DNA from 3 places in the Kitasatospora sp. NPDC086791 genome. Region 1 is predicted to be linked to each of the others. Evidence: riboswitches for the same ligand, from Rfam matches in the RefSeq annotation. Region 1 holds a riboswitch; each other region holds the start of a gene.
The links. A riboswitch is a leader RNA that binds a small molecule or an ion and turns the genes downstream of it on or off. The one in region 1 is predicted to bind thiamine pyrophosphate.

Region 1 (3,252 bases):
CGCCGAGATCCTGGCCCACCCCTTCCTCGCCGGCCTCACCGACGGCACCCTGCCGCGCGAGGCCTTCCGCCACTTCGTCGTCCAGGACTCGCACTACCTGCGCGACTACGCGCGCGCCCTCGCCGTCTGCGCCGCCAAGGCGCCCGGCGAGGAGGACGTCCGGGCCTTCGCCGACGACGCGGTCGGCGCGCTGGCCGCCGAGCAGGGCATGCACGCCGAGTTCCTGACCGCCTTCGGCGGCACCGCCGACCAGGCCGCCGCCGAGCCGGTGCTGCCCACCACCCGGGCCTACACCAGCTACCTGCTGGCCACCGTCTACGGCGGCTCCTTCGCCGAGGCGGTCGGCGCGGTGCTGCCCTGCTACTGGATCTACGCCAGGGTCGGCGAGGCGCTGCTCGCCCAGGGCTCCCCCGACCCGCTCTACGCCAAGTGGATCGCCACCTACGGCGACGAGGCGTTCCAGTCGGTGGTCCGCCGGGTGCTGGCGCTCACCGACCGGCTCGGCGAAGAGCTCGCCCCGGCCGAACGCCGCAAGGTGGTCGAGCACTTCGTGACCACCTCGCGCTACGAGTGGATGTTCTGGGACGCCGCCTGGCGCGGTGAGCGCTGGCCGGTCTGACCGGCGGCGGGCCCGCGCTCCCGGCCGTTCGGCGGGGGTCTCCCAGGGGGTGTCCCCGTAGACCCGCAGGGGGTGTTCCCGGGGGTCGGGGTCGGGGTGATCTCGGGGTTCTCTCCGGGCCGTTGGGCCTCGTTCCGGCACTCGGGCCCCCGTACGATCGAAGTACGAAAGCAAGCGGGATGCGGCACCGGACGGCGGCCGACCCAGGGGAGAAGAGGAACGGACATGGCTGAGCTCTGGAAGTCGCTGCCCTCGTGGGTGCGTAACATCGTCATCCCGGTGCTGGTCCTGGTACTGGCCTGGAACGTCGTGGCCTTCGTCTTCGGCGTGGTCGGGGCGCTGCTGAGCATCGTGATCAAGCTGCTGGTGGTGGTCGGCATCGCGGCCGCCGTGGTGATCCTGGTGAAGAAGGCCGCCAAGGGCTGATCCCTCCCCGATCGCCGCCCTGAGGCCCGGTCCCCGTCACGGGGAGCCGGGCCTCGGCCGTTCACCCGGCTCCCGGGCCCGTTGCCGGCCCACTGCGGGCCCACTGCGGGCCTGCTCCGGCCCTGCTCTGGACCTGCGGCTATCGGCTCGCTACCGTGTTGGGCGTCATGTGCAGGCAACACCGCCTGCGACGCGGGAGCTCGGAGCACCGGGCTGAGAGGGCGCTGACCGGGACGTCGACGGACGGACCGACGGCTGCGTCGACCGCAGGAACCTGACCGGGTAATGCCGGCGTAGGGAGTAGAGGTCAGATGACCACGTTCGACGCACAGCCGCAGTCTGCCCGGAGCGCCCCCAGCAGCGAGCGCACCGGCTACCCGACACCGGCCTGGCGCAAGGCCTACCGCGAGGGATCCCGCCCCGACCTGCGGGTCCCCTACCGCGAGGTGCGGCTCACCAACGGCCGGGCCGTCCCGCTGTACGACACCTCCGGCCCGTACACCGACCCCGCGTACGAGCCCGACGTGCGGCGCGGCCTGCCCGCGCTGCGCGACCCCTGGATCCGCCAGCGCGGCGACGTCGAGGAGTACGACGGGCGCGAGCCGCGGCCCGAGGACGACGGCATCAAGCACACCGCCCCGCGCGGCGGGAACCTGCGCAACCTGGACGCCGTCTTCCCCGGCCGTCCGCGCCGCCCGCTGCGCGGCCGCGACGGTGCGGCCGTCACCCAACTCGCTTACGCCAAGCGGGGCGTGGTGACACCCGAGATGGAGTTCGTGGCGCTGCGCGAGGGCCTCGCGCCCGAGTTCGTGCGCGCCGAGGTGGCCCGCGGCCGGGCCGTCATCCCGGTGAACGTGAACCACCCGGAGGTGGAGCCGGCCGTCATCGGCACCAACTTCCTGGTGAAGATCAACGCCAACATCGGCAACTCGGCCGTCACCTCCTCGATCGAGGAGGAGGTGGAGAAGATGACCTGGGCCACCCGCTGGGGCGCGGACACCGTCATGGACCTCTCCACCGGCCGCAACATCCACACCACGCGCGAGTGGATCCTGCGCAACTCCCCCGTGCCGATCGGCACCGTGCCGCTCTACCAGGCGCTGGAGAAGGTGGACGGCAAGGCCGAGGAACTGAGCTGGGAGGTCTACCGGGACACCGTCGTCGAGCAGTGCGAGCAGGGCGTCGACTACATGACCGTCCACGCCGGCGTGCTGCTGCGCTACGTCCCGCTGACCGCCCGCCGCAAGACCGGCATCGTCTCGCGCGGCGGCTCGATCATGGCCGCCTGGTGTCTGGCGCACCATCAGGAGAACTTCCTCTACGCCAACTTCGAGGAACTCTGCGACATCCTCGCCTCCTACGACGTCACCTTCTCGCTCGGTGACGGCCTGCGCCCCGGCTCGATCGCGGACGCCAACGACGAGGCGCAGTTCGCCGAGCTGCGGACCCTCGGCGAGCTCGGCCGGATCGCCCGCGAGCGCGACGTCCAGGTGATGATCGAGGGCCCGGGCCACGTCCCGATGCACAAGATCAAGGAGAACATGGATCTCCAGAAGGAGATCTGCGACGAGGCGCCGTTCTACACCCTCGGCCCGCTGACCACCGACGTCGCCCCCGGCTACGACCACATCACCTCCGGCATCGGCGCCGCGATGATCGCCTGGTGGGGCACCGCCATGCTCTGCTACGTCACGCCCAAGGAGCACCTGGGCCTGCCCAACCGCGACGACGTCAAGACCGGCGTGATCACCTACAAGATCGCCGCCCACGCCGCCGACCTCGCCAAGGGCCACCCCGGCGCCCAGGAGTGGGACGACGCCCTCTCCGACGCCCGCTTCGAGTTCCGCTGGGAGGACCAGTTCAACCTGGCCCTCGACCCGGAGACCGCCCGCGACTTCCACGACGAGACCCTCCCCGCCGAACCCGCCAAGACGGCCCACTTCTGCTCCATGTGCGGCCCGAAGTTCTGCTCGATGAAGATCTCCCAGAAGATCCGCGACGAACACGGCGACGGCGCGACGGCCGTGGCGTCCGGCTACGACGCGGAGGCCGAGGCCGGCATGCAGGCCATGTCCGAGGAGTTCAAGGCCCAGGGCAACCGGGTCTACCTCCCGCTCGCCGACTGACGGCGGCGCCGAGGCGCTGCGCCGGGATCCCCGAAAGGGGTGTCCGGCGCAGCGCCGCGAACGTTCGGGTGCGCAGGTGGA
Region 2 (3,252 bases), on a different contig from region 1:
TGAAGTGCAGCGCCTCCTGGGCGGAGGTCCAGAAGTCCGTCCACCAGTCGGCGACCTTGGTCGGCGCGATGAACTGGTAGACCGCGAAGCCCAGCACCCACGGCAGCAGCATCGTCCAGCGGGACGGCGCGTCCTCGGAGAGGTCCCAGCCGCGGCGCCCGGCGCCGAGGAAGAAGTCCACCGCCAGCACCGCCAGCAGCGGAACGAACACCGAGCCGATCAGCCCGAGGAAGTTGGCGTAGGTGTCGGTGAACCTGTCGATCTGCAGCGCCAGCACCGTGGTCAGCGCGCCGATCCCGCCGCTGAGCACCCGGCGGTCCGCCCTCGGCAGCAGGTTCTGCACCGACATCGCGGTCGAGTACACGTTGGCGAAGGACTGGTCCGTCTCGCGCAGCACCAGCACCAGCAGGAACAGCCAGCCGGCCCAGACCCCGAGGAAGGAGTCGAAGATCTTGTCCGGGTCCCCGCCGGACTGCAGCAGCGCCATCAGGCCGAGCACGTAGCACCAGACCTGGGCGACCGTGTAGCCGGAGAAGCTGCCCCAGAACGCCGAGCGCGCGGTGCGCGAGTGCCGGGTGTAGTCGGCGGCCAGCGGGACGAAGGAGACCGACACCGCGATCATCGCGTCGGTCGCGCCGAGGAAGCCGTGCCAGTTGCCGGCGCCCGGGTCCGGCACCCCCTGGCGGCCCAACTGGACGGTGAAGTACACCATCGCGACGGCGACCGCCCCGGCCACGAAGCGGCGCAGCACCGCGATCGAGCCCAGCGGCCAGATGGTCAGCGCGGTGGTCAGCGCGCCCGCGAGCAGCACGAACAGCCAGCGGTAGCCGGTGGTGTGGGCGACGGTCTGGGCGCCCGCCGAGATCGTCAACAGCTCGAACACGCCCCAGCCGACGCACTGCACGATGTTCAGCACCGTCGGCAGGTACGACAGCCGGGTGCCGAACAGCCCGCGCAGGTTCGCCATCGCGGGGGCGCCGGTGCGGGCGCCGATCAGCGCGGCCACGCCGAGCATCGCGGTGCCGACCGCCGTGCCGACCGCGATCGCGGTCACCGCGGCGGCCAGCGAGAGCTCGCTGCCGGGGGCGCCGAGCACGGTGGCGGCGGTGGAGAAGCCGATCAGGCTGACGCCCAGGTTCATCCAGAGCGCGAAGTGGTCCCGGAAGCGCAGCGTGCGCGGCGGTTCGGTGTCCAGGACCAGCGGAGCCTCGACCCGCTCGGTCCGCTCGGGGCGGTCCAGGACGGTGGCGGCCGCGGCCGCCGGGCCGGGGGAATCCGCGGGGGCGGGGAAATCCTTGGACTCGGAGGCACCCGAAGAAGAGGATGGCGAAGCAGACGGCACGGCCGATACTCCCTACGCCGGCATTACCCGGACAGGTTCCGGCGGTCAGCGCCCCCTCGACCGTCCGCCGCGCTCGCGTGGCGTACGGTCGACATGCGCACTCTCAGCCTGGTCGGTCCAAGCTCCCGCGTGTCAGTTTGGAGCGACAGGCTAACCGGCGCGGGGGTGAACACCCAAGGCCGGGGCGTGCGCGGTCCGCATCGCGGGACGCCCGGCCGGGGGAGGGGAGCCCGCGGCCGTCGGCACCGGCTAAGGATTCTTATGACTTCTTCAGAGGGGTCCTTACGGCAATCGAATCGACAATGCGAAAAACTATGGTCCTTGGTTCTGCCAGCTATGGAGGTCGTCCGTGAGCACCGAGCGCGAGGTTGGGCCCACCGGGCCGCAGGGGGAGCAGCCCGCCGGCCAGGGGGCGGCCGCGCCCGTTCCCGACGGCCCCGCTCAGGGCGGGCACCAGCCGACCATGGCCTTCCGCCGGGTCCCCGAGCCGGAGACCGCCGGCGCCGAGGCCGTGCCGACCGCCGGGGCCGCTCAGGCGGACGCTCCGGCGGAGGGCGGGCACAGGCCCACCGTCGCCTTCACCAAGGTCCCCGCGCCGGAGGCCCCGGCCGCCGCTGACGCGCCCACTGCGCCTGCCGCGCCCGCTGCGCCCGTCGCCGCCGTCGCCGGAGAGCACGCCGTCGACCCGGCCACCGGGTACCTCGACGCGCCGCCGCCGGTCCTGCCGTCCGCCACCCAGGCCGCCGCGCCCGCGGCCCCGGCGCTGCCGCCGGCTGCCAACCCGTACGCCACCCCGACCCACGGCGTCCCCGCCGCCGGCGCGCACGACACGTACGACGCGTACGGCGCCGCCGCGTCCGCCCACGGTGCGCCGGGCACCCCCGGTGCCCCGGCCGCGCCCGGCCACCACCCGTTCGGCGCAGGCCAGCCGCTCGGCGGCTGGGGCCCGACCCACGACGCCGCCTCCGGCGGTGCGGGCTACCCCGGCGGCCCGAACGGCCCGCTCGGCTACCCGGCCGACTACCCCGGCGGCCCGAACGGCGGCGGCCCGGGCAAGAAGCGCGGCGGACTGGTCGCCCTGATCGCGGCCGTCGCCCTGGTCGCCGGCGTGGCCGGCGGCGCGCTCGGCGTGGCGGTGGCCGACCGCAACGACAGCAGCACCTCCGCGGACGACCACCGCAGCACCACCGTCCAGGCCAGTGACACCCAGAAGAGCGAGCCCGCCCCCGGCTCGATCGCCGCCATCGCGCAGAAGGCGCTGCCCAGCGTCGTCACCATCAAGGCGCAGGGCAACGGCGAGTCGGGCACCGGCACCGGTTTCGTCTTCGACACCGAGGGCCACATCCTCACCAACAACCACGTGGTCGCGCCGACCCTCAACGGCGGCAAACTGACCGTCAAGTTCGCCGACGGCACCTCCTACAACGCCTCCGTGCTGGGCCACGCCGAGGGCTACGACGTCGCCGTGGTCAAGATCGACAACCCGCCGAAGAGCAAGCTGGCCCCGCTCCCGCTGGCCGACTCCGACAAGGTCAACGTCGGCGACGCCACCGTCGCGATCGGTGCGCCGTACGGCCTGGAGTCCACCGTCACCAGCGGCATCATCAGCGCCAAGGACCGCCCGGTCGCCTCCGGCGACGAGACCGGTTCGCAGGCCTCGTACATGAACGCCCTGCAGACCGACGCCTCGATCAACCCCGGCAACTCCGGCGGCCCGCTGCTCGACTCCAGCGGCGCGGTGGTCGGCATCAACTCGGCGATCCAGTCCAACGCCTCCGCCAACGGCCGGGCCGGCAGCATCGGCCTGGGCTTCGCCATCCCGATCAACCAGGCCAAGTGGGTAGCGGACACCCTGATCAAGACCGGCAAGCCGGTCTACGCCAAGCTCGACGTGCTGCGCAACGACGACT
Region 3 (3,252 bases), on a different contig from region 1:
TCGGCGTGGTCTCGGTCGGTGTGGTCTCGGTCATGCCAGGGCCTTCGTGGTGGAGCGGTCGGGGGAGAACCGGGTCGGGGTGAACGGCTGCGCCAGCGCCGGGAGTTCGCCGGTCGCCAGGTACTCGGCGAGCAGGTCGGCGGTCACCGGGGCGAGCAGCACGCCGTTGCGGTGGTGGCCGGTGGCGGCGACCAGCCCGGGCAGTGCGGTCGGGCCGAGCAGCGGCGCGTTGTCGGGCGAGCCGGGGCGCAGGCCCGCGGAGGTCTCCACCAGCGGGAGTTCGGTGATGCCCGGGACCAATTCGTGGGCGTCGCGCAGGAGTTCGTACACCCCACCGGCGGTGACGGTGGTGTCGTAGCCCTGTTCCTCGGTGGTCGCGCCGATCACCAGCTCGCCGTTCGCCCGGGGCACCAGGTAGAGGTGCCCGCCGCGCACCACGGCGCGGACGTTGCGGGAGAGGAACGGCCGGTAGGCGGCGGGGATGTGAAGGCGCAGCACCTGCCCCTTCACCGGGCGGATCGCGGGCAGCACGCCCTCGGGCAGGCCGGCCAGCCGGTGGCTGTGCGGGCCGGCGGCGAGCACGACCCGGTCGGCGGTCACGCCCTCCCCGGTGCCCAGCCGGGCGCCGACCGCGCGGCCGCCCTCGACCAGCAGCTCCACCGCCTCGGCGCGCCGGACGACGACGCCCGCGCGCTCCCCGGCCGAGCACAGCGCGGTCAGCATCCGCCGGCCGTCCACCTGGTGGTCGTCCGCGACGTGCAGGCCGCCGCGCACACCGGGGGCGAGCATCGGCTCCAGCTTGCGGGCCTCCCGGCCGGTCAGCCAGGTCGAGTCCAGGCCCAGCCGCTGGTGGAAGGCGTGCAGTTCGCGCAGTTCCTCGCGGTCGTCGGAGTCCAGCGCGACGGCGATCGTGCCGCAGGCGCGGTAGCCGGTGTCCTGGCCGCCGCTCGCCTCGGTGAGCTCGGCGGCGAAGTCCGCGTAGCGTTCGTTGGAGGCCAGACCGAGGCGCAGCAACGGCTCCTCGCCGTACTGGAGCTCGGTGACCGGGGCGAGCATCCCGGCCGCGACCGTGGCCGCCCCGCCGCCCGGTGAGGGGTCGACCACGACGGTCCGCAAGCCGCGCTGCGTCGCCCGCCAGGCGACGGCGAGGCCGATGATGCCCCCGCCGATCACCAGGACGTCGGCGTGGGCGCCCGATGGCACGCGTGTCAAAGCTGCTCCTCTCCCTTCGCCGGTATGACCCGGATCAGGTTCGGACGGTCGCGGGCCGTGTCAGCCCGCCTCTCAGCCCGGTTCGCCGGGCTCCCGCGATGGTGCCCCCACCATAACGCCGGGGCCCGGCCCGGCCGAAGGGGCCGCCCGGCCCCGGGCCCCGGCCGGGGAGGGGCGGACGGCCCGGGAACGGCCGGGCGGCGCTGAGTACAGTGACGGGCGTGGCAGAGCTGAGCGGAACGGATCGGGTGGTCGTCGTCGGGGCCGGGCTGGCCGGGGCGCAATGCGCCCTCAAGCTGCGGCAGGGCGGCCGGCAGGGGCGGATCACCCTGGTCGGCGAGGAGCCGCACGTGCCGTACGACCGGCCGCCGCTCTCCAAGGACGTGCTGCTCGGCAAGAGCGACAGCACCACCCTGGACATCGACTTCGCGGACCTCGACATCGAGCTGCTCACCGGCCGCCGGGCCACCGGCCTGACCCCCGGCGTCCTGCACACCGACGGCGGCGACCTCCCCTACGGCACGCTGGTGATCGCCACCGGCGCCGTCCCGCGCGTCCTGCCCGGCGCCGAGCGGGCGCACCTGCTGCACACCCTGGACGACGCCCTGGCGCTGCGCGCGCTGCTGCGCCCCGGCCTGCGGCTGGTGCTGGTCGGGGCGGGCTGGATCGGCGCCGAGGTGTCCACCGCGGCCCGCGCGGCGGGCTGCGAGGTGACCGTGGTCGAGGCGGGCCCGGCGCCGCTGCCCGGCGCGCTGCCGACCGCGATCGGCTCGGCGATGGCCGCCTGGTACGCCGAGGCCGGCGTCGACCTGCGCTGCGGGGTCGGGGTGGCCGCCGTCGAGCCCGGCGCGGTGCTGCTGGCCGACGGCTCGCACCTGCCCGCCGACGAGGTGGTGGTCGGGGTCGGGGCCCGGCCCGCGACCGGCTGGCTGGCCGGCTCCGGGATCGAGCTGGACGGTGCCGGCGCCGTCGTGGTGGACGCGCGGCTGCGCACCTCGCTGCCCGGCGTCCTCGCGGCCGGCGACTGCGTCAGCTACCCCTCGGCCCGGGCCGGCGCCCGGCTGGCCGTCCAGCACTGGGACCACGCGCTGCGGTCCGGCGAGGCGGCGGCCGCCGCCGTCCTCGGCGCGGACGAGCCGCCGTACGACCCGGTGCCGTACTTCTGGTCGGAGCAGTTCGGGCGGATGGTCCAGTACGCCGGCCGGCACGCCGAGGGCGACGAGGTGCTCTGGCGCGGCGGCCCGCGGGACGCCTCGTGGACGGTGCTCTGGCTGCGCGACGGGGTGCCGAGCGCGCTGCTGACCGTGGACCGGCCGCGCGACCTCACCCAGGGACGGAAGCTGATCGAGCACGGCACGGCGCTGGACCCGGCCCGCGCGGCGGACCCGGCGGTGCCGCTGAAGTCGGCGGTCGCGGGGTAGCGGCTGGTGCGCGACGGGCCGCGGAGGTGGCAGTCTGGTGGCGTGAGTGAGATCGAAAGCAAGATTGAAGCCCTGGTCCCCGAGTGGATGTACCTCCCCGACATCTCGGAGCAGTGGGGGGTGCGGGTCACCGAGGTGCGTGACCTGGTCCGCAACGGCGAGCTGATCGCCGTCCGCCGGGGCCCGAACAAGTCGCTGCAGGTCCCTGCGGCGTTCATCGACGGCACCGGGCTGGTCAAGCACCTCTCCGGCACCCTGACCGTGCTGCGCGACTGCGGGTACAACGACGTGGAGATCCTGGAGTGGCTCTTCACCGAGGACCCGTCGCTGCCCGGCAGCCCGATCCAGGCACTGCGGGAGAACCGCGGCACCGAGGTCAAGCGGCGTGCCCAGGCGATGCTGATCTGATGGCGGCGGACCCGCTGCGCGCCCGCCTCGCGGACGCCCGCCTCTACCTGTGCACCGACGCCCGTCGCGAACAGGGCGACCTCGCCGAGTTCCTCGACGCGGCGCTGGCGGGTGGGGTGGACATCGTCCAGCTGCGCGACAAGGGACTGGAGGCCAAGCAGGAGCTGGCGGCCCTGGAGGTCTTCGCCGACGCCTGCCGCCGGCACGGCAA

Region 2: another riboswitch for thiamine pyrophosphate. It lies ahead of AB0Q99_RS22865 (cytosine permease); the one in region 1 lies ahead of thiC (phosphomethylpyrimidine synthase ThiC).
Region 3: another riboswitch for thiamine pyrophosphate. It lies ahead of thiO (glycine oxidase ThiO); the one in region 1 lies ahead of thiC (phosphomethylpyrimidine synthase ThiC).

The regions. Positions count from the first base shown of each region.
Region 1 covers NZ_JBFBOC010000021.1:99,455-102,706, forward strand. Annotated here, with positions in the region: gene tenA (thiaminase II) at 1-619, shown strand, start outside; gene AB0Q99_RS24800 (DUF5326 family protein) at 845-1,045, shown strand; TPP riboswitch at 1,228-1,362, shown strand; gene thiC (phosphomethylpyrimidine synthase ThiC) at 1,357-3,171, shown strand.
Region 2 covers NZ_JBFBOC010000018.1:66,393-69,644, reverse strand. Annotated here, with positions in the region: gene AB0Q99_RS22865 (cytosine permease) at 1-1,342, opposite strand, end outside; TPP riboswitch at 1,335-1,481, opposite strand; gene AB0Q99_RS22860 (trypsin-like peptidase domain-containing protein) at 1,692-3,252, shown strand, end outside.
Region 3 covers NZ_JBFBOC010000004.1:134,594-137,845, forward strand. Annotated here, with positions in the region: gene thiS (sulfur carrier protein ThiS) at 1-34, opposite strand, end outside; gene thiO (glycine oxidase ThiO) at 31-1,212, opposite strand; TPP riboswitch at 1,207-1,319, opposite strand; gene AB0Q99_RS09570 (FAD-dependent oxidoreductase) at 1,425-2,633, shown strand; gene AB0Q99_RS09575 (Rv2175c family DNA-binding protein) at 2,676-3,041, shown strand; gene thiE (thiamine phosphate synthase) at 3,041-3,252, shown strand, end outside.